3 regions of the Tissierella pigra genome follow, and region 2 is predicted to be linked to each of the others. Evidence: riboswitches for the same ligand, from Rfam matches in the RefSeq annotation. Region 2 holds a riboswitch; each other region holds the start of a gene.
The links. A riboswitch is a leader RNA that binds a small molecule or an ion and turns the genes downstream of it on or off. The one in region 2 is predicted to bind S-adenosylmethionine.
Positions count from the first base shown of each region.

Region 1 (10,307 bases), 600 kb from region 2:
CAGTAACAGCATCTTTCTCTAAGTCTATGTTATATGTTCCATCTGGATTTAATAATTTCTTATCTGTCTTATAACCTGTAAATAATGATCTTCCTGCATAAGTGGAATTACCTACTTGAATCAAATGTCCTTTTAGTTCTGCTATTTCATCTTTTATTTTATCTAAATCATCTGTATTCGTTCCATTGGCTGCTTGTACAGATAGTTCGTTAGCTCTATGAAGTATTGCTTTTATTTCTTTTAAGGCGGATTCTGTGTCCTTCATCCAAGACTGTGCATCTTTAGAATTTCTAATATATTGTTCTACCTTTGATATATCTGTATTAAATTTCAAAGATTTACTTGCAGCTATTGGGTCATCAGATGGCACTCTAAATTTCTTCCCTACAGATGTTTCATATTGCAGTCTTTCTAATCTTTGTAATGTACCATTTAGATTATATGTCATATTATTAATCAGCATATTGTTTGTTATACGCATTTTGCTAGTCACTCCCTTTGGTTACATTTATGTCTCTATTCACAATTCACAACTATAAATTTAACTAACGTCCAACTAATCCAAGTCTATTTACTGTAATATCGATTATCATGTCCATTGTGGAAATCATTTTTGATGCTGCTACATAAGTATGTTGGTATCTTACCATATCTGCCATTTCGTCTTCTAAGTTTACTCCAGATATGGAGCTACGTTTCATTTCTATGTTTTTCTGCATCAATTCCTGTGTTCCATATACTCTTTTTCCTTGAAGACTATCTACTGCTAAAGATGATACTATAGCCTTTATAAAATCATCTGGTGTTCCTTGAGATAGGCCTCCACTAAAAAACTCTTTATCTTCTCTTTGGTTTATTAATTCCAATAAGTTCGTATTGTCTTCAGCATCTCCACCTACGCTACCTGCTGCTGCTATAAAATTTACATCTTCTAATATCTTTTCATTTACAGTTATAGTTGCTGCTGTTACTGGATTACCATCTGTGCTTACAAAGAAATCTTCTCCTGGGTTACCATTTAAGTCATATCCCTGTTTATGTTGGTCATTAAACTTCTCTGCATATCCTGTTGCAAATTCATCTAGTTTCTTCATATAGTATGGAATTCCTCTATAACTGTTATTTACTCCATCACCTTCATACATATCTGCTAATCCTTTAAGTGTTCCTGAACTAAGGTTTACTTTTCCCCCATTTTCCCAAATGAACCTTTTACCTGGATCTTCTTTTTCATCATAACTTATTTTATTAGTATATATATGATCTACTAAGGAGATACCCCCTAAAGATACTGTATATTTTCCATCTGGTGATTCATTTACCTTTATATTTACTAGTTTTGACAATTCATCTACTAAGACTTCTCTTCTATCTCTTAAATCATTGGCTTTTCTTCCATCTAATTCTGATGAATGTATTTGCTTATTTAGTACGGCTATTTGCTCACTTAGGCTATTTACCTTTCTTACATTCATATCTATATTATATTTGGTTTCTATTTCCATATTTTGTAATCTCTTTGCTGTATCATTTAAATGTTTTGTAAATGCCATAGCATTTTCTTTTACTGGCTTTCTAAAAGCATCATCTGATGGATTTTTACTCATTTCATCTAAACTAGAATAAAAATCATCCATATATTTTCTAAAGCTACTATTAGATGGTTTTCCCATTAATTTTTCTATTTCTGTTAAGGCATTTTTCTTGATTTCCCATTCTCCCATTGGAGCTGTTTCATTCCAATATTTAAAGTCTACAAATGAGTCTCTTATTCTCTCTATATTATAAACTTCTGTACCAGTTCCTAGAAATCCTGTTCCCGGTATTAGATAGGGGCTTGTTGCTCTTTGTTCTATTTTCTGTCTAGAATATCCCTTTGTATTTGCATTATCTATATTATGATTTAAAGTATATAAGGCTCTCTGTGATGCAAGAAGTCCTCTTACTGCCGAGTTAAATCCAAAAAACATATTTACTCAATCCTTTCGTAAAAATTTTGGATTAGTGAATTATCTCCCCACTAATCCTACTCTATTAACAACGGTTTCTATCATTTCATCAATAGCATTTATTACTCTCGAATTGGCTGTATAGGCATGTTGGTATTTTATCATATCGGTCATTTCTTCGTCTAAAGATACAGCAGAGATGCTTTTTCTTTTTTCGTCTATGGAGTTAATTAAGAATCCTTGATTGTTTACTATGTTTCTTGACTCTTCCCTTTCTATTCCTACACTTAGAAATATATCTCTGTAATATTCATCTGGATTCATACCATCTGTGATTTCTAAATCTCTTAAGTTATAAATCTCATTTGCTATATCTCCATTTCCTATACCATCTGGATCTGTAGATGCTGCTATTTTATTGTAATCTGAAAGAACTGGATTTACTTTAATAGTACCTGCTGCTCCTTTAGCACCTATACCTATAAAGAAAGGTTCTCCAAGACCATTTCCAGACCCATCTACTCCACCATTTCCTTCTAAATCATAGCCTTTACTATGAATTTCATTTATTTTTTCTGCTATATCCTTCACTAAGGTATCTAATCTCTCCATATAATTAACTACTGACACATCCCTAGCATTTATATATCCTGCTAGTTCTCCTGAGCTTAACTCTATTTTTTCATTAGTATTTTGCCAGTATATTTCTCCTAAACCCTCAGCATTGTTTCTTATATCTATAGTGCTTACATAGCTGCCATTTACTAAATCTCTTCCCTGCATGGATATTACTGATTCACCAAATTTATTTTCATGAATATTAACTGGTATTAGCTGTGCTAATCTATCTAGTAGGGCATTTCTTTCGTCTCTATAGTCATTAGCTTTTATTCTACTGTTTTCTCCTTCTACTAGCTTGATTTTGCTATTTAGCTTAGATACTCCATTTAAAATATTATTTATTTCATTTACTTTGTTTCCTATTTCTTTGTTTAAACTCTGTTTTATATGATTAAGTTGAGTAGAAATATGGTTTACTGTTTCTGTAAAAGCTACTGCTGATTCATGAACCAAACCTCTTATAGTTAGACTTTCTGCTTCTTTACCTAATTCATTCCAATTACTCCAAAGTTCATTCATTGTTTTTTGTAAACCACTATTAGTTGTTTCATTAAATACACCTTCTACATCTTCTAAAATTCCCGACTTTGCATAATGGTATCCAAAGCTTGATATTTCTCGTCTTAATCTTATATCTAAAAACTCGTCTCTTATTTGTCTTATTTCTCCTACACTGACTCCTGTACCTGTTTGAAACCTTCCATCTGTTCTATAGTAATTATCTTTATGTAGGGCTGATTGCCTTACATAATTGGGATTATCTGAATTAGCTATATTATGTGAAACTGTGTTTAAGGACGTCTTTGTAGCTTGTAATCCTGATATTGATATATATAATCCACCAAATGACATATCCTACACCTTCCTATCAAAAATACTATTTCCGTTTTCTTTTATCTCTTTCTTACCATAATTAGGACTTGTGGGGTTGCTGGTAATTAAGTTTATATTGAAATCAATCCAATCTAAATTCTCCATTATCAAATCATTGTTTATCTTGTTCCTATCACTTAATTCTTCCATCACATTTTTCATTTCTTCTTTAATATTAATCAATACTTTATTATCTTCTGGAAATTTTTCTATGACAAAAGAAATAGAAGTGTCTTTGGCTACTCCCCAAGTATCTAGAAATCTTTCTCTTTCTTCTTCCAGCAGAGCCATTTGATTTACTAACACTTCTTCAATTCTTGAAGTTTCTTCTAATTCCTGTACATTATTGGATATGATTATATCTGTCTTTTTAAAAGATATATCTTTTAGTTCAACTAAGATTTCTAATTCTTTATTTAATATTTCTTCTAATTCCTCTATAAATGTCATTTTCTCACCAGCCGTTATATTTTCTTATCAAAAGTAATATCTTCAATTATCTTTTCAGCTATTTTCTTTCCGTCTATTTTATATGTTCCTGTCTGAATTTGTTTTTTAATATTTTCTACTTTTTCTGTACGTATTTCTTCCACTTCTTTTACCTTTTTCAAAGCGTATTGAAATTCTACAGCTTGTTCTGATAATTTTACTTGATCTTTATCATTAGTATTCTTATCTTTGACTTTCTTAACACTATGATTCTCATTATATACTTTAAAAACATTACCCATTTTATTTATTCTCATAAAAAACACCCCTCTTCCCTTTCAATATTATTATCGGTAAGATGGGGTGTTACTTTAGTTTTTTTATCTATTTTTTCCATATCTATCTATTAATCTAAATTTTTCTTCTACTTTTCTACCGTCTGTTTTAGGTCTTGCTGCATTTACTATGGCTCCCAGTTCCCTTTCCATTCCCACTGTACATTTTTCACAGAATCTTCCTGTTCTAATGCCTACACCACAGCTTTCACACTCTAGTATAAGAGCACTTCCTTCTGCTATTTCCAATCTTCCTGCCCTTAGAAAATCTATGATTTTCCTTGAATCTACTTCTGTTTCTTCACTAACTTCCTGAACATCAGCTCCTGGATTGTCATATAAATACTCCTTTACCTTTTGAAAATCTGCTTCATCTTCTCTTCTACAGGTAGGACACACTCTAAATCCATCATAGTTATAAATTCTTCCACATCTACTACAATTTTTTACATTCATATTTTCACTCCTTTTTTACTTGAAGTTATGCCCACGGTTATGACTTCCTTTACACCACTATTTATAAGTAATCTAGAACATTCTCCCATAGTTGCTCCTGTAGTTATAATATCGTCTACTAGAAGTATTTTTTTATTTTTAATTTTATTAATATCCTTCACTTTAAATGAATCCTTTAGATTTGTAGCCCTATTGATTTTAGTCAAGTGAGATTGTTCCTTAGTCCATTTTATCTTGACTAAATTATTTTTAGACACAGGTATGTTTAATTCTTTTCCTATGAAATTTCCCAATAGCTCAGCCTGATTATATCCTCTTATGGCTTCCTTTCTTCTATGAATTGGTATATATATTATTATATCTATATCTTTATGTATGTTTTTTCTTGTTATTGTTTCCACCATAATTTGTCCAAGGGGTTTATATAAATAATTTTTTCCATTAAATTTATAATCTCCTATAATTTCTCTAATGAACCTATTGTACTCCAAGGAATAGTAGGTTTTCTTAATATAGGGAAAATCCAGTTCTAATTCACCATGGACTATTTCTAATCTTTCATAACAATCTTTACATAGATACCCAATTATGTCAATATTATTCTCCTTGCAAAAAAGACAAATATTATTTTTCACAAATAACATACTATTCCTCCATAAAAATAGAAATATAACTTCTCATTTTCCTATCTAAAGCCGAATATCTTTTTGTTATTCTATTATTTTTTATCATCATAGATAAATATTTCTCTTCTCCTACTAATACTACTAGTTTTTTTGCCCTTGTAATGGCAGTATATAATAGATTTCTAGTTAGAAGCATTGGAGGACCCCAGGTAATAGGCATTATAACTACGGGGAACTCTGAACCCTGTGATTTATGTACTGTTGTTGCATAGGCTAGTTTCAATTCATCTAATTGGTTAAATTCATATTCTACTTCTTTTTCATCATCAAATAAAACTTTCATGGTTCTATCCTCTTCATCTATATCTATGATAAATCCAAAGTCTCCATTAAATACACCTTCACCTGTATCTATTTCTATACCATTTTTCATTATCTTCCATTCAGTAGTATAATTGTTTTTTATTTGCATCACTTTGTCCCCTACTCTAAAAAGTTCTCCAGCTATATCCTTTTCAGATTTTTGGTCATTTTCTGGATTTAGGGTAGATTGCAAATATTTGTTTAAGGAATTTATACCTACATCTCCTTTTTTCATTGGAGTAAGAACTTGAATATCTTTTACACTATCTACTCCATAGAATTTAGGTAATCTATCAGCACAGAGTTCCACTACTGTATCTAATATATCTTTAGTAGTATTTCTTGTGAGAAAATAAAAATCTTTATCCTTTTGATTTAGAATTGGATTTTCTCCCTTATTTATTTTATGGGCATTGACTATTATCATACTTTCTTCTGACTGTCTGAAAATTTCATCTAACCTTACTACTTTAACTACTCCTGATTCTATTATATCCTTTAATACATTTCCTGCTCCTACAGATGGTAACTGGTCTATATCTCCTACTAAAACAACTCTAGTTCCTGGATTTATAGCTTTAAGTAAAGAATTCATAAGCAGTATATCTATCATGGAAGATTCATCTATGATAATTAAGTCTCCTTCTATGGCATTGTCTTCATCTTTTCCAAAGGCCATACTTTCTTCTTCCATAAAGGAATATTCCAATAATCTATGTATTGTTTTTGCTTCTTTTCCTGTAGTTTCTGTCATTCTCTTTGCTGCTCTTCCAGTGGGAGCTGCCAATATAACTGAAAGTCCTAAGTCCTCTGATATTTTTATTATGGCATTTATGGTAGTAGTCTTTCCTGTACCTGGTCCACCTGTAATTACTACAAGACCATTTTCTAAGGATTCTTTTATGGCTAAAATTTGTTTTTTAGCAAATAGAATAGTTTCTTCTTCCTCTATTCTTTTTATTTCCTTTTCTACATCTACTGATAGTTCTTCTAATTTTACTTGAGACAATTCTACTAATTTTTTACTTACATTATTTTCTGCAATATGAAAAGGAGTGTAATAAATTAGAGTATCTTCACCATCTCTAATTATATGAATACTTCCCTTCAGTCCAAGATTTCTTATACCTTCTTCTACTAAACTTTCTTCTGTTTCCAGCAATTCTTTGGTATTTAAGATTAATTCTTCTTTAGGTACATAGGAATGTCCATTTCCTGCCCATTCCATTATAACATACTTTAGTCCTGCCTCTATTCTATATAAAGATTCCTTATTTATACCCATTTTTTCTGCAATTTTATCTGCTGTTTTAAATCCTATACCGTATATATCTTCAGATAATTTATAGGGATTTTCCATTATTATATTTATGGTGTCTTTACCATATTTTTTATATATTTTGATACCATAGTTTACTGTAATTCCATATTGCTGAAGAAATACCATTATATCTCTTACTTCTCTCTGTTCTTTATAAGCTTCAACTATTCCTTCAAGCTTCTTATCCCCTATTCCACTAATTTCCTTTAGTCTTTCTGGATTATATTGGATAATTTCCAAAGAATCCATGCCAAACTTCTCCACTATCCTTTTAGCCGTCTTTGGTCCAATATGAGGTATAAGTCCAGAGGAAAGATAGTTTTCTATTCCCTTTAAGGTAGACGGTACTACTACCTCTAAAGTTGTAAAGCTAAGTTGTTCTCCATAAGTAGGGTGATATATCCATTCTCCTTCTACCTTTACAGTTTCTTCTAAATTAATAAAGGGAGTATTACCTACTATAATAATTGGTCCATCAGATGTATTAAGTTTTGCAACTGTATAGCCGTTGGATTCATTTCTGAATCTAACTTCTTCAATGACACCTTCCAGTAACATATACTCGCCTCCCTTATTAGTTAATATTTAATAGTTAAAAGTGAATAGTTATGGAAGTTTCAAGTAAACTTGAAACTATTTAGGTAAAGACCGCAGGTCGTACACACTATTCACTATTCACTCTTAGTTATTCACTGGAGATTTATTGAGAGGGTTATCCTCTCAATAAATCAACTTTATCTATTTTCTCCCATGGTAAATCTAAATCTTCTCTGCCAAAGTGTCCATAGGCCGCTATTTGACTATAGATTGGTCTTTTTAAGTCTAAGTCTTTTATAATTGCTGCTGGTCTCAAATCAAAGTGCTTTCTTACTAATTCTTCTATTTCTCCATCAGTTACTTTACCAGTACCAAATGTATCCACATAAATTGATAATGGTCTAGCTACTCCTATGGCGTAGGAAAGACCTACTTCACATTTATCTGCTAATCCTGCTGCTACTATATTTTTCGCCACATATCTTGCAGCATATGCAGCTGAACGGTCTACTTTTGTAGGATCTTTTCCTGAAAAAGCTCCCCCTCCGTGTCTTGCATATCCTCCATAGGTATCTACTATTATTTTTCTTCCAGTCAATCCTGCATCTCCCATAGGTCCACCTGTTACAAATCTACCTGTTGGATTTACATAATATTTTGTATTCTCATCTAGTAATTCATGAGGAATTATTTCCATTACTACATATTTTATTATGTCTTCTCTTATGGTATCTAAAGATACATCTGGACTATGTTGAGTGGATACTACTACATTTTCTATTCTTACTGGTTTATCATTATGATACTCTACTGTTACTTGAGTCTTTCCATCTGGTCTTAGATATTCCAAAGTGCCATCTTTTCTTACATCTGCTAATCTTTTAGCCAGTTTATGAGCTAAAGATATGGGTAATGGCATTAGTTCCTTAGTTTCATTACAAGCATAGCCAAACATCATGCCCTGATCTCCAGCACCTATTTGGTCTAATATATCTTCTGAGTTAGTCTTTTGTTCAAGAGATTTATCTACTCCCATGGCAATATCTCCTGATTGCTCATTTATGGAAGTAAGTACTGCACAAGTATCTGAATCAAATCCATACTTTGCTCTAGTATATCCTATTTTTTCTATAGTGTCACGAGCAATTCTAGGAATATCTACATAGCATTTTGTAGTTATTTCACCTGCTACTAATACCATTCCTGTAGTCACTGTAGTTTCACATGCCACCCTTGCATTAGGGTCTTTTTCTAATATTGAATCAAGTATAGAATCTGATATTTGATCACATATTTTATCTGGATGCCCTTCTGTTACTGATTCAGAAGTAAATAACCATTTCTTCATTTCTTTTCCTCCTCTTTATAATTTAAATTCACCTACTATTAGGTCATTTTATATAATTTGTCGTTATATTTGACCTAGAATTACACTAGGTCAGTTGTCGCAGTCTCGAAACACCAATTTGTTTACTCACTGGCGTTCGTTGTGTTAAGTCATTTGTCACAGTCTCGAAACTCAAATCTATTTGCCCGCTACCCTCGCATAGATTTGGTTCTCATTGCCTTTTTGTCCAATGAGCGTAGCGAATTGTAGACAAAACGGACAGCGTAGGTGCGTTTGACCTACCTACAGCTCACTCACTACGTTCGTTCACTGGGTTAGGTCATAAAAAAAGACCTTTTTTTAAAGAAAAGGTCTTAGCGTTTGCTTTACCTCATCTTTCAGAACTTAGTTCTGTGGGACTTAGCACCTTGTATATAAATACTGGTTGCCGGGTTTCATTGGGCCCATACCCTCCACCTCTCTTGATAAGGAACTATATTTTTTTATCTACATGACATTTTATCATAGGAAAAAATCCTAGTCAACAATTTAAAATATTGAAACTATACCATAAGATATAGTTAGTACTATAAGACCTGATGATACGACTCCTAAAGATATAGCCATTAATGACTTTTTAAAATCAAGCTTCAGCATAGATGCTATAACAGAGCCTGTCCATGCTCCTGTAGTAGGTATTGGTACAGCAACAAATATAAATAGTCCTATAAGACTATATTTTTTTATGGTCCTTGATTTTTTCATAGATCTTCTTTTTATCCACCCTATGGTCTTTGAGAAAATCACTGTTTTTTCAAAGAAAGACATAATAGGATAAAGTAACTTTAGTAAAAACGGAACTATGATTATATTCCCTATTATACCAAGAATTGCACTATGTACTGGGCTTAGACCTAGTGATATACCTAAAGGTATAGCTCCTCTCACTTCCACTATAGGTAACATGGAAAAGAAAATTACCATGATTTCTATCCTTAATTCTTCTATTAATTCTAACATAAATATTCCTCCAAACATTCCGATAAATATATTATACCTTCAATGATTGAATTTTGACAATGAATAATCGCAATTTTTGTAAAAAACTTGCTTTATTTATGGTAAAATAATCAATATACGGTATATATTAGTTAAACCTTTAATTACAAAATAACATAGGAGATGATAAGGTGAAAAAGCTAAAGATGAAAAAATTTAAAAAAGAAAATTTAACACCCAAAATGCCAAGCTTTAAAGTATCTCAACCTAGTGAGGAAAATCAAAAAAGTAAGAATCCCAAAACCATTAAATTTAAGTTAATTGTAGTTCCCTTAGTATTTCTATTTATTACAATACTAGTAATTGAAGGTGGAACCTCGTATTTGTTTAAGAGGAATATATTAAATGCAAAGAAAACCAGTGGTTTTCAGTTAGCAAACCAAGTAATAAGTAGAATGAATGATAATGAAA
Region 1 covers NZ_JAHLPJ010000001.1:3,169,190-3,179,496, forward strand. Annotated here, with positions in the region: gene flgL (flagellar hook-associated protein FlgL) at 1-481, opposite strand, end outside; gene flgK (flagellar hook-associated protein FlgK) at 546-1,970, opposite strand; gene flgK (flagellar hook-associated protein FlgK) at 2,010-3,422, opposite strand; gene KQI41_RS15595 (flagellar protein FlgN) at 3,426-3,893, opposite strand; gene flgM (flagellar biosynthesis anti-sigma factor FlgM) at 3,908-4,189, opposite strand; gene KQI41_RS15605 (MerR family transcriptional regulator) at 4,253-4,663, opposite strand; gene KQI41_RS15610 (ComF family protein) at 4,660-5,307, opposite strand; gene recD2 (SF1B family DNA helicase RecD2) at 5,309-7,531, opposite strand; gene metK (methionine adenosyltransferase) at 7,686-8,858, opposite strand; SAM riboswitch class I at 9,226-9,329, opposite strand; gene KQI41_RS15625 (COG2426 family protein) at 9,387-9,857, opposite strand; gene KQI41_RS15630 (methyl-accepting chemotaxis protein) at 10,028-10,307, shown strand, end outside.
Region 1: another riboswitch for S-adenosylmethionine. It lies ahead of metK (methionine adenosyltransferase); the one in region 2 lies ahead of KQI41_RS12630 (homocysteine synthase).

Region 2 (10,307 bases):
GTGAAACTTTCTGATGATATAAAAAAAATAATATCTGTAAAATCAAAGGATAATTACGATGAAATTATAAGAGATTCACTTTGGTATTATGGTTCAACACCAGATATTAATTTTGTTACTTTAGAAGGAGTTGATGAACTTCCAAATCAAATGCCTGTATATAGTGGAAAGAATTATAATATAATTCCTAAGGGCGAATTAGCTGAAAAACTAAAATCAGATATTTGTGAAGTTGAAATAAAAACTAAGACTCCTGCTAAACCTGCTCATGAAGGAAGAAATATTTTTGCTGTTTTACCAGGGAAGAATTGGGACAAGGAGGATTCAAGTAATAATAAAAAAGATATAATCATAGTTGGATCATCTTATGATGGAGTAGGGGTATTTGAAGAAAGAATATCTGCCATGAGGGCATCTAATATTGCGATAAATTTAGAAATTGCTAGGGTACTATCACAGATGGAAGAAAAACTTGATAAAACCATAGTCTTTGCTTTTTGGGATGGAAATTCTTCTTTTAATTCTGGAAGCAGGTATTATAACCACAATAGAATATTTACACAGAACTTTTATAAGATATATTATTTTGATATAGGACTAGCAACTAATGAAGAAAAAATCAATATTGCCTTTGATTCTCCTTCGGCATTTCAGGTGGAGACTTATGATATGATGAACAATATATCCAAATGGCTAAAAAAGAAAAAAATAGACTATGAATTTAAAAATTCAAGCTCATCTTCATATTATAATATAGGTAGTAATCTATCTCTAAAGTTATCAGCAGATTCTCCTTATAGTAGATATATTGACTCAGATAAAGATACTGTAGAGAGTATTAATAAAAAACAGTTAATAAATATGGGACAATACTTCATAGATTTAATAACTATAAATGAGAATTTTAAATAGGATTTAAATGTAAGGAGGAGAAAGATGTATAGAAAAATTGGATTTAAGCTCATAGTAAGTATTTCAATGTTGATTTTCATTTGTTTCATGGTAATAGTAATGGCAAATATTCCCTTAGATTTAGATTTTGCTGAAGTTGAGGGGAAAATCATCAGTAACTTAAATAAAGAAATATATAAAGAAGATATATGGAATTCAATTAAACTTTTAACATCAGGGAAATTTTTGAAACATAAGGTATTGGGAAAAAGTGGTGATGTAGGAGAAATCATAAAGATTGCCATGGGAAGAAGTATGAGGATTTTTTTTATGGCAACTATATTATCCCTTATAATTGGTATTCCCAAAGGAATATTTGACAGTAGAAGGAAGAAAAAACAATCTACTTTTAAACTACTACAGACTTTAATTCCATTATCAGTTCCAGATGTATTAACCATAAGTTTAGTACAACTTGCTGCACTTTATTTATATACAAATGAAATATCAATACTTGGTATGAAACCTATTATGCACATAGGATATGAACACTGGAGCCAATCCATATATCCTACTATAGCATTAGCATTAGTACCAGCAGCATATATTGCAAGAATAACAGCCTCATCAATAGAAGTAGTATATGATAGAGATTATATATTAGCAGCTAGAGGAAAGGGAGCTTCAGAGTCACGAATTATACTAAACCATATAATGAGAAATATAATTACCGACTTAATTGGTTCTTTTCCAACTATTGCTTCAATAATGTTTTCGTCTTTATTTATTGTGGAACGTATTTTTTACTTTCCAGGATTAGCCTTTGAAATGTTAAATATTTATAGTAGACCAGCTGCTGATGGCAGCAGTACAGTAGCATTTCTAGGTCTTGCAGTGATCTTAGCCATTGTTTATTTTGCTTTATATACTATTTTAGATATTACAAGACAAGTTTTGATTCCAAGACTTAAAAATTAATATTTAAAAAATCATAAGGGAGGTAAGAAATGAGTTTATTAGATGTACGGGATTTAAAAACATACTTTTATATAGATAATGAAGTTATACCTGCTGTAGATGGCGTTAATTTTAATATAAATAAAGGAGAAATAGTAGCATTAGTAGGAGAATCAGGAAGTGGAAAATCTGTTACATCCCTTTCTATTATGGGATTGATTAAAGAACCAGGAAAAATAGTAAATGGAGAAATTATATTTAATAAAGAGGATTTATTAAGTAAAAAAGAAAGAGAAATGCGAAGAATCAGAGGGAAGGATATTGCTATGATTTACCAAGATCCTATGTCCTCATTGAATCCATATATTAGGGTTGGCAATCAGATTGCAGAGACACTTATTATACATAAGAAAATCTCCAAAGCTGATGCAAAAAAAGAAGCTATAAAGATGATGGAGCTAGTAGGTATACCAGATGCAGACAAGCGTTATAAAGACTATCCATCACAATTTAGTGGAGGTATGAGACAAAGAATCATGATTGCTATGGCAATTGCATGTGAACCAAAGCTACTTATTGCAGATGAGCCTACAACTGCATTGGATGTAACTGTACAGGCAGAAATCCTAGATTTACTTCGTAGATTAATGAAAGATAATGGCATGTCTATTTTACTAATTACTCATGATTTAGGGGTTGTAGCTGAGATAGCAGATAGAGTTTGTATTATGTATTGCGGAAAGATAATGGAGCAAAGCAGCAAGATTAGTTTATTTAAGAATCCATTAAATCCATATACAAGAGGATTGATACAATGTATCCCAAGAACTGATGATAAGGCAGAGGTTTTATATACCATAGGAGGAAATGTACCATATCCAACGGATTTTCCAAAAGGATGTCGCTTTTCAACTAGATGCCCAGATGTTATGGAAAAATGTAAGAAGGAAATACCAGCCCTTGCAGATATAGGAGAAAGACATTTAGTTCGTTGCTTTTTATATGAAAATAGTGAGGTAAAGAAATATGACGATAATTGATGTAGTTGACTTAAAGAAATATTTTACGTTAAGCACTCCAATTTTAGAAATGGAAACTGGAGTTGTAAAGGCAGTAAATGGTATAAGTTTCCATATTAATCACGGTGAAACACTTGGGTTAGTAGGAGAATCGGGAAGTGGAAAAACTACTACAGGAAAGTTAATACTCAGACTTCTAAAGCCTACAGCTGGAAAGATATTATTAGAAGGTAGAGATATATCAAAAATTAGTGATAGAGAATTTAGAGCTATTAGAAAAGATTTGCAAGTAGTATTTCAAAATCCTTATGCTTCTCTTGATCCTAAAATGACTATACAGGATATATTAACTCAACCATTGACAATACATAAGATAGTTCAGCCATTGGAATATAGCAAGGAAGTAGTAAGGTTATTAAATCTAGTGGGATTATCTAAAAAAGATGCAAATAGGTTTCCCCATGAATTTAGTGGTGGACAACGTCAAAGAATTGGGATTGCAAGAGCTATATCTACTAAGCCTAAGTTTATTGTATGTGATGAACCTGTGTCTGCTTTAGATGTTTCCATACAATCTCAAATTTTAAATTTAATGATGGATTTACAGAGAGAATTTAAGTTATCATATTTATTTATTGCCCATGGGCTTAATGTAATAAAACATGTAAGTAATAGAGTAGCTGTTATGTACTTAGGTAAAATAGTTGAGGTAGGTAATGCAGAAACAATTTTTAATACACCAAAACATCCTTATACCAAAGCTTTAATATCTGCTTCACCTATACCAGATCCAGATATCAAAAGAGAAAGAATAATATTAAAAGATGAAATTCCAAGTCCTATTAATATTCCAACAGGATGTACATTCCACACTAGATGTGCTGAATGTATGGATATATGTAGATCAAATGAGCCAGAGCTCCAAGGGCTAGATGAACACCAGATTGCCTGTCATTTAGTAAATTTTTAAAAAATAAATACCAAAAATCTCCAAATGTTGAAAATACATTTGGAGATTTTTCAATATATAGGTTCTTATTCTAAAGAAACTATAACATAATGAATAATATAGTGGGCAAATTAAAAAGGATAATAATTTTTTAAAATCAAATAATTTTTAGAGGAGGTTGCAATGAATATACTAACTAGAAAGAAATTAGAAGATTTAATAAATAAAGAAGAAAAGTTATGTGTATCAATGTATTTTCCTACCTTTCGTATGGGTGTTGACATTAAACAAAATCCAATAAGATTTAAACAAAGAATAAGAGATGCAGAAGATAAATTATTTAATATGGGATTAGAAAAAGATGAAGTTAAAGATATTTTAAAATCTGCCAGTGATTTAATAGATGAAACGGTATTTTGGCAAAATCAAACTGAAGGATTAGCTGTATTTCTAACTTCAGAAAATATAAATTATTATCATCTTCCATTTGAAGTAGAAGAACAAACAATAGTGTCAAATAAATTTTATACAAAGCCATTATTTCCTTTATTTACAGGAGATGGGCAATATCTTATATTGGCTTTAAGCAAAAATGAAATGAGATTGTTTAAGGCTTCAAGGCAAATGGTTAAAGAAATTAGGATGGAAGAAGCACCACGAAGTATTCATGATATGGAAGTAGATAATGATCCAAGAACCAATTTAACGATTAAAACTGCAAATCCACAAGGTGGTACAAGTGAATTAGTATACAATAGTGTAACACAGGGACAAGGAAATGAAAATGATTTTGAAAGAAATGAACTCATAAGGTATTTTAGAGCAATAGATGAACCTTTAAATAAGTTATATAAAGGAGATGAAATACCTTTAGTACTAGCAGGTGTAGAGTATTTAATTCCCATATATAAAGAAATAAGTAACTATCCCAATATATTAGATGAATTCATAAAAGGAAATCCTGAAATATTATATGGAGATGATTTACAAAAAATGGCCTGGACTCTTATAGAGCCTAAATTTTTAAAGATACAAGAATTAGCAGAGGAAAAATATAGACAATATTCTGGTCAAGGAAATAAGCTTTTTTCAGATTCTTTAAGGAAAATATTATCTCAGGCATATAATGGGCAAGTGGAAACATTATTTATTGCTAAGGGAGCAACTCAATGGGGTAATTTTGACCCAGAAACTAATAAAATAGAATTTCACGAAGAACAAAAAATAAAAAATCAAGATTTAATGGAACTAGTAGCTACTTTAACTATAACAAGAGGTGGGACTGTATATGCAGTAGATGAAGATAAAATGCCTAATGGAAAAACTATAGCAGCAGTATTAAGGTACTAATAATAAAAAAGTAAAACTTTCTTATGGGTTATAAAAAAATCCGAATAAATTTATTCGGATTTTTTATTTTAAAATACAGAAGAATTTGATTGACTTAATTCAATTATTTTTCCATCTATTTTATCTAGAAGACCTATCATTTTAATTGAAAAATCTTTTGCTTCTAGATATAGTTTCTTAGCAGTCGCTTCATCTTTTTCTTTTACTGCGGTTATAACCTTATCTCCTATACTGTGGAAACTATGGTGAATGTTATCTATTGATTCCCATTCATCTTTAATTTCGAGATGTTCTATTTTAATTGAATGATAAAAATGTCCAAATGCACATTTTTTTGAGTTGGTTTGTAAAGGATAAAGGTGCATTTCTGTTACAATTTGGTTAAGAACATCTAACCATTTTAAATGAGCAATTTTGGCGTTTTTTATAATGTTTTGTATCTCTTGGTTTGTAAGGCCGTGAACTCCACCTTTTAACCCTTGAAACATGGTAGATACAATCGTAGAAAGTTGATTATCAATTTGAGATAATTGTTTTGCAAATTCTACAGTTTGTATTGCATCATTATGGATACTATGAGTCATATGAGTAAGTCTTTCAGAATCTGTAGTAGATGCTTCCATAGCTTGATTTATTTCATCTGTTGCATATTTTACACTTTCCATAGATTTATGAATATTATCTACATCTACTGACACCGTTTTAAGCATTTCTATATCCTCGGTGACTATATCATAGACAAGTTCTATTTTTTCATTCATTTCCTCTGTAGATTTTAAAGTACGATTTAAACTATCATTTCCTTCATGGGCTGCTCCATGTATATTATTTACAAACTCTCTCATTCCATTAAGCTGCTCTTTTGTATTATCAGCCAAGTTTCTAATTTCATGAGCTACAACTGCAAAACCTCTTCCATGTTCACCAGCTCTAGCGGCTTCTATAGCTGCATTTAATGCTAATAAATTAGTTTGTTCTGCTATAGATTGTACACTATCTACTATTTTACCTACTTCTGTGGCTAAGTTAACTAGTTGATGTATTTTTTCACTCATAATTCCAGTATCTTCTATAACATTATCCTTTAAAGCCTGTACTTCTTTAAGTAAGTCCATACTATGATTGTTTTTACTAGCTAATAATTCAGAGTCAGCTGATAAACTCTCCAAAGTTTTTGAAGTATTTATAACAGACTCATTTACTTGATTCATACTTGCAGTTGTTTCTTCTACCATGGCTAAATTGGATTCACTTAAAGTGGACATTTCATGTGCAAAATCCGTTAATTGATTTGAAATATGTTTCATCCCTACATCGAAACTACTTAATGCAGTAAGTATATGAAGTATTTCTTTAGTTGACTCAGACATTTTATTTTCATTATCTAATAATTTTTGAAAGTATTCAAATACTTGAATATGTATAGGATATTTAACATTTGGTTTTTCTACCAATATTCCGTTTAGGGAATCTTCTACATATTTAACTATACATGATGCTTCATCACATGGGGGTTTTGAAAATCTTTTAAACAAGAAAATCACCTCTTAAATTAGTTATAAGGGAAATATTCAATATTAGAATCTTATATAAAATAAATTATAATACTAAATATTTGTTGTTGAAAATTATTACATTAATAATATATAACTTAAAGCTAAAAAAGTCCATGCTTTTTATTGATATAAATTGGATTCATAATTTTATTTAATAGAAATGTGTTAATGATTCCTAGATAAGGTTTTGTTTGAAAGGATTAGTACCTTCTGATACTATAATATTGTAAAGATTTTTAATTTAAACTATATATTGGAGGGGTGTTTATGAGATTACCAGAAAAATTCAACTTTGCAAATTTACCAACAAAAATCGAAAAGCTAAGTCGACTAAGTGAAGAATTAGGTAAAGAAATCTATATAAAGAGAGATGACCAAACAGGAGGTGAAATATCAGGAAATAAAATTAGAAAATTGGAGTATGCTGTTAGAGAAGCCATAGATAATGGTTGTAATTATCTAATTACCTGTGGTGGCATACAATCAAATCATGCTAGAGCTACAGCGGCAGTAGCTAGAAAACTAGGTATGGAAGTATATCTTGTACTGAGGGGTAATCAGGATTCAGAACTGGAAGGAAACTATTTTTTAGATAAAATATTGGGAGCAAAGATAAAATTAGTTGCTCCAGAAGAATTTAATTCTCATATAGAAAACATTATGGAAAATATAAAAAAGGAACTAGAAAAAGAAGGATATAAGCCATATATAATTCCCATGGGAGCTTCCAATGGAGTAGGATCTCTAGGCTACTGTGCAGCAGTGGAAGAAATATTGTCCCAAGAAAAAGAATTAGGTATAAAATTTGATGCCATTGTTAGTACTGTTGGTTCAGGTGGTACTTATGCAGGATTATACTATGGAAACTATATAAAAGATAATAATGCAGTAGTTTATGGAATAAATATCTGTGATGATGCAGAATACTTCAAAAACATAGTATTAAAATTATTTAAAGGAATCTCCATATATACAGGAGAGGAAATTCATGTAGACAAAAAAGATATAGATATTTTAGATGGATATATTGGAAGTGGATATGCTCTAAGTAATGAAAATGAAATAGAATTTATTCATAAATTAGCAAAATTAGAAGGTTTAATTTTAGATCCTGTATATACTGGAAAGGCTATGTATGGCCTAGTAGAGGAAATAAAAAAGGGAACATTTGATAATCATAAGAATATATTATTTATCCACACTGGAGGTATATTTGGATGGAATAGTGTTGCAAGAAGTATGGTGAAATAATATTAAAATATAAAAATATCAAGAAATAAAGAAAATAACTGTTGACATATATTTATATATCTAATATAATTAGTTTAATTTAAAATTAAGACTTATCAAGAGTGGTGGAGGGAAAGGCCCTATGAAACCCAGCAACCAGTATTAAATACAATGGTGCTAAATCCTACGGCATTGGCTGAGAGATAAGATTACGATAATTTTACCTCTTTTTAGCTAAAGAGGTTTTTTTATTGCAGATAAGTATAATTTTAAAAATCAACAATTAAATATTCTTATCAAGAGAGGTGGAGGGAAAGGCCCTAAGAAACCTCGGCAACCTTCAGATCAGTCTGAAAAGGTGCCAAATCCTACCCAAAGTGTAAGTTACTATGGGAAGATGAGAAGATAATGTTTATATAGAATATAAATGTAACCTCTTTTCATCTAATATAAAAAATTAGGAAAGGAGGTTTTTTTATATAGAAGCTTTATTTATTATTATGCAACAAATAAATTTAAAACAATAAAGGGGAGATTATAATGAGTGAAATAAAATATAAATTTGATACATTACAAGTACATGCAGGACAAGAAATCGATAAGACAACTAATTCTAGAGCTGTTCCCATATATCAGACTACATCTTATGTATTTAATAGTGTTGAACATGGAGCAAATCTCTTTTCTCTAAAGGAAGAAGGAAATATTTATACAAGAATGAGCAATCCAACCACAGATGTTTTTGAAAAAAGAGTGGCAGCATTAGAAGGAGGAGTTGGAGCATTGGCTGTTAGTTCTGGAGCAGCTGCAATTACTTATGCAATCTTAAACATTGCTGGTGCTGGAGATGAAATAGTATCTGCAAGTACTCTCTATGGAGGCACTTATGCTTTGTTTTCTACAACATTACCTAAATATGGAGTAAATACAGTATTCGTAGACTCAGATGAAGTAGAAAACTTTAGAAATGCTATAAATGAAAAGACTAAGGCAATTTTCATAGAAAGTATAGGTAATCCTGGAATAAATATAATTGATATTGAGGCTGTAGCTAAGATTGCACATGAAAATAATATACCTTTAATTATCGATAATACATTTGGTACACCATATCTTATAAGGCCCATAGAATTTGGAGCAGATATTGTAGTTCATTCTGCAACTAAATTCATTGGAGGACATGGTACTTCAATAGGAGGAATAATAGTAGATTCTGGTAAATTTAATTGGTTAGATAATCCTAAGTTTAAAGATTTTAATACACCTGATCCAAGCTATAATGGTCTAGTATATGCCAAAGATATAGGACCAGAGGCTTATATAGTAAAAGCTAGAGTACAACTTTTAAGAGATACTGGAGCAGCAATAAGTCCTTTTAATTCTTTTTTATTTCTACAAGGTCTTGAAACCTTATCATTGAGAGTTGAAAGACATGTATATAATGCAAAGAGAATAGCTGAATATTTAAACAATCATCCTTTAGTTTCTTGGGTAAACTATCCTAGTTTAGATGGAAATAAGTATAATAATCTTGCTAAAAAATATTTTCCCAAAGGAGTAGGCTCTATATTTACATTTGGAATAAAGGGTGGGATTGAAGAAGGAAAAAAATTTATAGAATCATTAGGAATATTTTCAAATCTTGCCAATGTGGCAGACACTAAATCTCTTGTTATTCATCCAGCTAGTACTACACATTCACAATTAAACGAAAAAGAAATGTTAAAAGCAGGTGTTACTCCAGATTTAATAAGATTATCAATAGGTATAGAAGATATAGATGATTTAATAGAAGATATTGCTCAAGCCCTTGAAAAGACTATAAATTAGAAGAACAAATTATATGTAAATTGCTGTAATCTAAAGAGATTAAGCAATTTACATATATAATGTATAATTAAATATTCTAAAGATATATAGGAGGTAATATGAAAATAAAACAATTATTTAAAGATAAAAAATTAGTTTTTTCTTTTGAGATATTTCCCCCAAAGCCTGATTATCCAGTGGAAACTATATATGATACCATAGAAGAACTAAGTGTGTTAAATCCAGACTATATAAGTGTTACATACGGGGCAGGCGGAAGTGTTAATAATAATAGAACTTGTCAGTTATCACATTTTATTAAAAGTAGATATGGAATTGAATCCTTAGCTCATTTAACTTGTATAGGTTCAAGTAAAGAGTATATAGATTCCATAATTCGAGAACTAAGAGATAAAGATATATATAATATATTAGCCCTTAGAGGCGATATTGGTAACATAGGAATAGGAGAGTTTAATAATTCTCAAGAACTTATACAATATATAAAAGAAAGTGGAAATTTAGGAATAGCTGCTGCTTGTTATC
Region 2 covers NZ_JAHLPJ010000001.1:2,573,387-2,583,693, reverse strand. Annotated here, with positions in the region: gene KQI41_RS12665 (M28 family peptidase) at 1-912, shown strand, start outside; gene KQI41_RS12660 (ABC transporter permease subunit) at 937-1,869, shown strand; gene KQI41_RS12655 (ABC transporter ATP-binding protein) at 1,899-2,888, shown strand; gene KQI41_RS12650 (ABC transporter ATP-binding protein) at 2,875-3,837, shown strand; gene KQI41_RS12645 (baeRF6 domain-containing protein) at 4,000-5,166, shown strand; gene KQI41_RS12640 (methyl-accepting chemotaxis protein) at 5,235-6,701, opposite strand; gene KQI41_RS12635 (D-cysteine desulfhydrase family protein) at 6,990-7,973, shown strand; SAM riboswitch class I at 8,063-8,162, shown strand; SAM riboswitch class I at 8,243-8,356, shown strand; gene KQI41_RS12630 (homocysteine synthase) at 8,493-9,782, shown strand; gene KQI41_RS12625 (methylenetetrahydrofolate reductase) at 9,881-10,307, shown strand, end outside.

Region 3 (10,307 bases), 2.4 Mb from region 2:
AACTAAAAATTACTATTATACTTATAACGATTACTATCATTGGACCAGTAGGTAATTTTGAAACTAAAGAGCTTAATATAGTACCAATAACTCCTGATACAGCTCCAAATAGAGCCGATAAAACTACCATAACAGATAATTTATCTGTCCACTGCCTAGCAGCTACAGCTGGGGCTGTAAGCATGGCACTCATTAAGATAACTCCTACAGTTTGCAAGCCTATAATAATAGCTGTTACTATCATAATAAAAAGTAATGTAGTTATTTTTTTGGTAGAAAAGCCAAGACTTTCAGCAAAATCGCTATCAAATGAGACTATTTTAAATTCTTTCCAGAATATGACAATCAAAGTTATTAAAACCACTCCCAATATACCCATTATTTGTATATCTCTCTTTAATAGAGTAGATGCCTGACCAAAGATGAAATTTTCTAAACCTGCTTGATTTGCATTTGGTATTTTTTGAATATAAGTTAAAAGAACAATGCCACCTCCAAAGAATACCGATAGTATCAATGCCAAGGCACTATCAAATTTAATTCTTGAATACTTCACTATGGAAAGAATAATAAATGTAGATAGTAATCCTGAAATCAAAGCTCCTAAAAGAAGTATCTCTGTTCTTTTACTTTGAGTCATTAAAAATGCCAATGCAATTCCTGGTAAGGCAGAGTGAGAAACCGCATCTCCCAATAAACTTTCCTTCCTTATAACAGCAAAGCTTCCCAAAACCCCTGATATTATCCCCAGAAGTGCAGAGCCTAGGGATACAATCTGTAAAGTATAATCTGTTAATATCATATCTAACAACTTTCTCACCTACCTCTTTAAAATTTGCCCTGTACTTCTATAAGTCTTTCTTAGATTTTCATCTGTAAATACTTCACTAACAGGTCCACTGGCTATAATCTGAGTATTTAATAATACCACCCAATCAAAATACTCTTCCACAGTTTGAAGATCATGGTGAACAACTATTATGGTCTTTCCCCTTTCCTTCAATTCCTTTAAAATGGATATTATAGCCTTTTCAGTCTTAGCATCTACACCTTTAAATGGCTCATCCATAAAGTATATATCTGCATCTTGAACCAATGCCCTTGCAAGAAATACTCTCTGCTGCTGTCCTCCAGATAGCTGTGATATTTGTCTATCTGCAAATTCTATCATATTTACCTTTTCTAAGGCTTCTCTTGCCTTTTTCTTATCTTCTTCCTTAGGTCGTTTTATCCATCCTATTTCCCCATATCTCCCCATAAGAACTACATCTAAAACATTTGTAGGAAAGTCCCAGTCTACAGATTCAGACTGGGGTACATATCCTATATGTTTTCTTTGGGACTTATAAGATGCCCCATTAAATAATACATTTCCTGATACTGGCTTTATTAAATCCAACATAGCCTTTATTAAGGTTGACTTTCCTGCTCCGTTAGGTCCTACTACTGCCATTAAAATGGATTTTGGTATATTAAGATCAACGTCCCATAAAACGGGCTTTGCTTCATAGGCAACTGTCATATCTTCGACCTCTATTATATAATCAAGATTCATATTTCATTCCTCCTTGCCAATTATTCAATTATTTTAAGGCATCAATAATTGTATCTATATTTGCCTTAAATGTTCCTATATAGGTTTCATCATCAGTTCCTGCATCACCTGTAGAATCAGAATATAGTTCTCCTCCTATTTCCACTTCAAATCCCTGAGCCTTAACAGCTTCTTGCAATGCTTCAATACTCTTTCGTGGCACTGATGACTCAACAAATATTGCCTTAATCTTTCGTTCCACAATAAACTTTGCCAATTCACGAACATCAGATGTCCCTGCTTCTGAAGCAGTACTTATGCCTTGTAGCCCCTTAACTTCAAACCCATAAGCATTCCCAAAATAATTAAAAGCATCATGGGCAGTTATAAGAACTCTATTTTCCTCGGGAATTTCAGCTATTCTTTTGTTAATATATTCTTCAAGCTTATTAAGCTCTCCTAAGTATTTCTCTAAATTACTCTCAAAATCCTTTGTATGTTCTTCATCTAGTTCTTTAAGTCCTTCTGCCACAGTTTTTGCTGCTTCCTTCCAAAGCTTTACATCAAACCAAATATGAGGGTCGAAGCTTCCAGGACTTGAAACAAAATCAATAAAATTTGATTCATCTATATCTTGTGTCACTGCTAAAACTACTTTCTCACCAGCTTCTATATTTTCAAATATCTCTCCCATTTTTCCCTCTAAATGAAGACCATTATAAACTACCATATCTGCATTTTGCATTAGCTTCACATCTCCTGCACTGGCTTTATATAAATGAGGGTCAACTCCTGGTCCCATTAACCCTTGAACATTTACATATTCTCCTCCAATGGATTTTACAAGGTCTGCTACTAAAGTAGTAGTGGCTACCACCTTATATCCAGTATCATTCTCCTTACTTGGATTTCCACATCCTGTCACAACAGCAGTTAATATGGATACAACCATTATTAAAATCAATATTTTTTTCATTACTTATTCCTCCCTTATTATTTTTGACCCATGGGGACATACCTTGGGATAATTTAAATATTCATCCAATTTTTCTTCCAGCTTTTTATTAGTTACATGCTCTAGTTTTTCTGCTTCATCATGTACTTCCTCAGAATTATATCCTAGTTTCTCCACAAGAAAAACCTCCCATAAAAGATGTCTCCTTCTGATTTTCTTAGCTTCTGTCACTCCGTATTCTGTAAGCTTTATACCTTGATATACTGTATATTCAACATAGCCATCCTGTAATAGTTTTTTTATCATCTCTGATACAGAGGGAGGTGATATATTAAGGGCTGTGGCTATATTCTTATTACTAACTTGCTCCTTGTCACCACCAAGCTCGTATATTGTCTTTAGATAATCTTCTTTGCTTATATTCATATTCTTCCTCCATGGTTATATTATGTTAGGCATGCCTAACTTATGTATATAATACCCTTTCTTTTAGAGTTAACACAAAATATTTAGAATAAAAAAGATAATCTCTGTTTAATACAGAAATCATCTTCTTATTTATTTTATAAATTAAAAGCTTGGGCTATTCTGCTGACTAATGCTTTTATATCTCCACCTTCAAAATAATAGGATAAGCTTAGTTCAGATGTACAGAATTTCTTATATTTCATACCAAATTCTTTTACTATATCGAATATCTCTGATGTGACTTTAGCTTGATTTATTCTCCCAGTACCTACTATGGATATTCTAGTAGTATGGTTTGTTTCCACATCTATAAATCTATCTACATTGTTTACTATATCCTTCTTTATGGAGGGAAATAATTTCATATACTCTTTAGAACATATAAAGGATATATTTATATGTTCATCTATTAAATTGTTTTCTGTCATCCCAATATCTAAATTATATCCTCCTAATATTCTAAATACATTAGATAATTCCTCTATTTTATTTGGAATATTTTTTATCCTTACCTCTACTTGATTATCATCTACCAACAATGATAATATTTTCAATTCTTCCATGCTTTCCCCTCCTATCTTCGTTCCCAACTGTTCTTTGAAGCTATTTCCAACATATATTGGTACTTCATACCTCTTTCCCAAGGCTAAAGCTCTTTTATCAACTACCTTAGCACCTAATCTAGCCATTTCCAGGGCAATATCATAATTTATTTCTGATATCTTACAAGACTCTTTATATAACTTAGGATCAATGGAATATATTCCATCTACATCTGTATATATTTCACAAGGACAGTTAAATTTAGCAGCTAAAGCTACAGCTGTAGTATCAGAACCCCCTCTTCCCAAAGTTGTAATATCTCCTTTTTCATTAACTCCCTGAAACCCTGCTACAATTACTATATTTCCTTCTTCCAAATATTTCTCTATTACATTTTTTTCAATATCTTCTATACTTGCCCTAGTATAATTTCCTTTAGTATTTATTCCAGCTTGTGTTCCTGTTAAAGAAACAGCCTTATGACCCAAAGTATTTAATGCCATGGATAATAAGGATATTGTACGCTGTTCTCCTATGGATAACAATACATCTAATTCTCTTTCCATAGGCTCTGAAGATATTTTTTTTGCTAATTCAAGCAATCCATCTGTATCTTTTCCCATAGCTGAAACTACAACTATAATATTTTTAGTACTTTTCTTTCTTTCAATTATTTTTTTAGCAATTTGAATGATTTTATCAGTAGTTTCTACTGAACTCCCTCCATATTTTTGAATAATCATGAAATCACACCCTTTTTACACTTCTAATCTTGCAGTGAAATAATCTTTCTTGTCTATCTTGAACAACTCTGCCATTCTTTCTAATTTTTCTTTTGATATGGATTTAGTTGTAAATATAATACTCTCTTGCTTTTCGAGCATATTCTCTATAATCCCATTATCCTTAATATATTTTTCTATTTTATCCCCAATATTTTCTTTAGTATCAATTCTCATATAATATTTTCCTTTATATAATCCGTTCATATTATCTAAATTCACATTCATTCCTAAATTTACTTTTGGATAAGTATTGGTTGTAATATCTATTAAATCACTTAAGACCGCATTAGCTGTAGGAAATCTCCCAGCACCTTCCCCAAAAAACCTTAATTCTCCGACCATATTTCCTATAAAAGAGACTAAATTTTTAGCATTATCAACTTTACCTAAATAAGAATCTTGACTCAAAATAACTGGCTCAACAGAAGCATAATATCTATTATGATTTAAAACTGCTGTACCTAATAGCTTAATTGTGCAATTCATATTTTTTATATTTCTTATATCTTTAAAACTTATACTATTGATTCCATAACATGAGATATTATCTTCATTTATCCTGTCTTTAAATGCAATAGTAGATAAAATTCTAAGTTTTCTTCTAGTATCATAGCCTTCAATATCATCAGTAGGGTCTGCTTCTGCATAACCTAAGTTTTGACTTATCTCTAGGGCTTCTGTGAAACTTAAATCATCTGTTACCATCTTTGTCAGTATATAATTTGAAGTTCCATTTAAAATTCCTTTTATTTGTTGTATTTCATTTATATTTATTTGCTCCTGTAATGGTTTTATAATTGGAATTCCTCCACCTACACTAGCTTCATATAGAAAAAACTTGTTATTTTTCCTTGCTAAATCCGTTAACTCCTCTAAATGTTTTGCTACTACAGCTTTATTTGCTGTGATTACATTCTTCCCTCTACTTAATGCTTCCTTTATATATTCATAGGGCTTATCTAAACCACCCATAACTTCAATAATTACATCAATACTATTATCTTCCATTATTTCATGAACATCTGTAGTAAGCTTTCCTCTATTTATTTCTACATCTCTTATTTTCTCTATGTCCTTTACCAGTATCTTAGATATATTAATTTCCTTTTTTATAAGTTTCTCTAAATAGTCCTTTCTTTCTTCTAATATCTGTACAATGCCTACTCCTACTGTTCCCAATCCTAATAATCCAATATTTAACATTGCTACTCCCCTTTCCTTATACTAAATAATATCTTATCCAATTATTTATTAATCTCTGTGAATGATTCCTCCATGTATTTTTAGGTATTACAGAAAAATCATCATCGGGAAAATAATTTTTAGGCAAATTAGGTACTAATCCTTTATTTCTATCTCTCTTATATTCATTTTTCAAAGTATCTGTATTATATTCTGGATGTCCTGTAATATATATTGCCTTTCCTTCCCTTTCAGCTAATATATGTATTCCCACATCATTAGATTTAGATAAAACCTCTAATTCTTTTATATCTCTTATATCCTCCTCTCTAATTTCAAAGTATCTAGAATGTGGGGTGATTATTTCTTGTTCAAGTCCTTTAAATAACGGAGAATTTCTTCCTATGATTTCATGACTAAATATTCCTACTACCTTTTTATCAATGATATGTTTAGGTATTTTATAGTTATAATACAGTCCTGCTACTGCTGCCCAACATAGGTATATAGTGGACTTGACATATTTATTAGAATAATCCATTATAATCTTTAACTCATTCCAATAAGATATATCACCAAAATCCACAAATTCTAGGGGAGCACCTGTTATTATCATGCCATCATAATTTGTATTTTTTATTTGCTCTAATGTTTTATAAGCTATTTCTAAGTAATTCAAACTTGTATTTTTAGGTTTATGTGATTTTACATATAGAAAATCTACTTGTATATCTACAAAACTATTTCCCAATAATTTCAATAGTTGATATTCAGTATCCAATTTATTTGGCATTAAATTTAATATCAATACTTTCAGCGAGTCCTGAAAGTCTCCTTGAAAATTAATGTCTATATTATCCTTTCTTAATAGATCTATTGCTGAAATATTTTCATTGATTACTAGACCCATCTATTACATCCACCTATATATAATCTGTCATTTAAACATTTGATTTCCTTTTTCATCCTTTATTCCTCCTTTTATAATTGAAAAATCCCTTCTAAAATAAGAAGGGATTTTTATATAAAAATATAATTCCGCTTCTTATCTCTCAGCTTTCGCCGCAGGAATTAGCACATTTTTTAAGCCATAGCTTAAAACTGTTGCTGGGTTTCATTGGGCCAGTCCCTCCACCTCTCTAGATAAGAAAATATTAAATTGTAATTAAAAAAACCTTCCTAGCCAATGCTAAGAAGGTAGATTCACGAATCTATATTATCGGCATTAGCAGAACCACCTTGTTAAATAACAGGTTGGTGTAGGGTCATGGAGCTAATTCTCTACCCTAACTCTTGATAAGTAAAGCTATTAAGTTATTAATCATATTAACATAGAGGTGTAAATATGTCAACAATATTTTCCCTATGCCTTAAAATTATATATTGGTTTTATTATATCTACAATCTCAACAGTTTCACCAATATTATTGAGAATTTCCTCAATTGGTTTATATGCAAAAGGAGATTCATCTAAGGTATATTCATTTACTGATGTGGAATATATCCCTTCCATACTTTTTTTAAAATCATCTAAATTGACAGATTCCTTGGCAACGTTTCTGCTCATAAGCCTTCCTGCACCATGAGGTGCTGAATAGTTCCACTCTGGGTTTCCCTTTCCTATGGCGATTATAGAGCCATCTCTCATATTTATAGGGATTAAGACCTTCTCTCCCTCATAAGCTGATATAGCACCTTTTCTAATAATATTATCTTTAAAATTAATATAGTTATGAATGGTTTCAAAGTAGGTAAACTCATGTAATCCTTTTTCAAATAGAGATTGTAAAATAATATCTGCCATCATCTCTCGATTTAAACTTGCATATTCTTGACAAATCTTCATATCATGTAAATATTTTTCTCTATATTCTCCAGTTAAATAACATAGTGCTTTTGGGTAGCTAGGCTGAAGATTATCATATTCCTTTTTCAGTTCTTCAAGCACCTTCTTTATTTCTTTTCTTTTACCTTCTGCTTTATATCCAGTAATTATTTCATCTCTTTTAATAAAATAATCTTCTTTTCCACTACATAAGTCTATGGCCAGTCTTTGATATATTTCTGCAACTTGCTTTCCTAGATTTCTGCTGCCTGAATGGATTACTAAGTATTTGCTGTTCTTACTATCTACTGCAATTTCAATGAAGTGATTGCCCCCTCCTAATGTTCCTATGCTTCTTTCAATTCTTTTAGTATCTTTCAAATCTCTAAAACAATATAAATTATTTAATTTATCAAACTTGAATCTTCTTTCATTATGAGTAGATTTTCCTGATGGGACTCTTTTGTGTATTATATCATCTAATTTAGGTAAATCTATATCTATATTTCCTAGTTCTACAGTAATCATACCACATCCTAAATCTACTCCAACAATATTAGGTATTACCTTATCACCCATACACGCTGTAAATCCAATTACACAACCCATACCTTGATGTACATCAGGCATTATTCTAACCTTAGAGTCCTTAATGAAATCTTGATTTAGTAATTCAATTATCTGCTCCTTTGCACCCTCTTCAAGATTATCAGTAAATACCTTTGCTATATTATATTTTCCTTGTAATTCCACAAAACCACCTCTTCTAAAAACATTTTTCTTTTCCTAATTATCGTGCCATATTTTAAGAGTTTCAAGAACTATCTTTTTACTATTTAGGTCTGCTTCAATATTAGCATCTAAATTTCCACCGTTAAACATATTATTCATTATTATCATTGGACTCCCAAAACTATGCCCTGCGTCCTTATTTTCATAGATCATAACTTCCTTCTTAGCATATTCTTCAATAACTTTAGACATATCTTTTGAATTCCAGACCTCATCATTAGTTCCATAAAATATCAATATCCTTGCATTGGAATCTTCTACCTTAATTCTTGACTCTTCTAGGTTAGAGCTGTTTTTTATAATAGCATCAGAACCTATTATATTTTTATATGGTTTATTTAAACCGTAACAAAGAGACAACTGAATGAATGGTATACCTTTAACTTCTCCATTAAGATATTCTAAGGGCTTACCTTCATATATCCAAGCTGGATTTCCATAATCTATTCCACCAAAAACATAAGATGAAGGAGCAAATAATACAACATTATTGATACTATCATAATATGTAGACATCAATAAAGCTAACTCAGCTCCACGGGAAATGCCTACTATAGTAATCTGATCAATATTTTTACAATTTATTTTTATATAAGAATAAATTTCTTCATATATCTCCAAAGGAACTTTGCTTAGATTTTCAGATTGCCCCTGCTGACCAAAGTAATATACTGCAACAACTTCATATCCATCACTTGATAAATAGTCTGCCATGGTCTCATATATGCTTCCTTCTGACCCGCCAAATGTAATTACAACTCCTTTATGATGGATTTCATTAGGAATATAATGTAGTCCTCTAATATAATCTCCATTTATTTTTTGCTTTACAGTTCTAATATTCTTAGGACTCAGTTTATATAAATCACCTCTCTTAGGATGTTTCTTAAACTCTGAAATTGCTTCAGTAGCTTTTGATTTATTAATATTTCTTGAAATTACTATAAAGGCTACTGCTAATAATATTATGATTAAATTTATTACCAATATCCTTAATTCTCTTTTCATAAAATACCCCCTTTGCTAATTCCACTATCCCCATTCAATTATATTCTTATGTATTAATACCTTCTTTTCTATAATTATATAGTAATTTTATTATATCATAATTACCATGGCTGTTATAAATTGGCATACAAATTTAATTGAACATCAAAAATGTTCAACCCTCCATAGACTTGAACATTTTTTCAATGGAAGAATTACTTTCACTGATTTTTACTAAGTTTATAATGATGAAATTCCTCATTTTCAATCTCAATAATATTTATATACTCAAAGCCACATTTTTGAATTACTCTATTTGAAGGTATATTACGCGTTAAGGCTATTGCATTTAGCACCTCAACATTAGTATTTTCAAATAAATATTTTACTAATCCCTCTGCTGCCTGAGTGGTATATCCTTTAGACCTATAATCTTTTGAAATAGCATAGGCTATCTCTCTATTTGGTAAAGGTAATTCATCCTTTGGTCCTGTACAACACCATCCTATAAACTCATTTGTTTCCTTTAATATAATACCTAGATTCAACCATTGCTCTCCAATGTTTGGAATAGCTTTTAAAAATTTCTCGTTACTTTTCATATGAAAATCTATTAGCCATTTTTTACGTTGCTCCTTTGTCCCTTTCCAATCAGGTAAATAGTCTGTTATTTCAGGTTGTAACGTAAGATTATATAGCTCATCTAAGTCCTCTAATCTAAACTCTCTTAATACTATATCTTTACAATCTATAGTAAAGACTTCTTTTGAACCTATTTCCTCATTATTCATAACTTTACTCTTAGACATAATTATTATTCCTCCTTATTGTTTTTCTTCTTTAAAGATATATTGGCATAACTTTACCTCCTACAAAAAATAAAAAAATTGTAAATGAAATTAGATTTCATTTACAACCTTAATAAATTTATTGTTATTTTATATATGTAAAATAGATAGACAAATGCCTATTTATTATACAAAAAATCCATACATTAAGTATGGTATTTAATAACATAACAAATATAGAAGTATGCAATTTAAAAAATATAATCAATTTATTGTATTTTTTATAGCATAAATTTATAAAAGGTATAAATGCAAAAACTATTTCTTAACATTGATTATCTTAAAAATCAACCTTAATAAACCTATCGTAAATACAATTTTTATGTACAATAGTTATAACTACATTATAAAATAATAGTATTAAACTATACATAAAATAAACTTGTAT
Region 3 covers NZ_JAHLPJ010000001.1:181,982-192,288, reverse strand. Annotated here, with positions in the region: gene KQI41_RS00900 (metal ABC transporter permease) at 1-802, opposite strand, end outside; gene KQI41_RS00895 (metal ABC transporter ATP-binding protein) at 821-1,555, opposite strand; gene KQI41_RS00890 (metal ABC transporter solute-binding protein, Zn/Mn family) at 1,584-2,510, opposite strand; gene KQI41_RS00885 (metal-dependent transcriptional regulator) at 2,514-2,915, opposite strand; gene KQI41_RS00880 (aspartate kinase) at 3,053-4,243, opposite strand; gene KQI41_RS00875 (homoserine dehydrogenase) at 4,259-5,488, opposite strand; gene KQI41_RS00870 (homoserine O-succinyltransferase) at 5,505-6,377, opposite strand; SAM riboswitch class I at 6,510-6,617, opposite strand; gene KQI41_RS00865 (RtcB family protein) at 6,831-8,045, opposite strand; gene KQI41_RS00860 (acyl-CoA thioester hydrolase/BAAT C-terminal domain-containing protein) at 8,079-9,092, opposite strand; gene KQI41_RS00855 (GNAT family N-acetyltransferase) at 9,293-9,880, opposite strand.
Region 3: another riboswitch for S-adenosylmethionine. It lies ahead of KQI41_RS00870 (homoserine O-succinyltransferase); the one in region 2 lies ahead of KQI41_RS12630 (homocysteine synthase).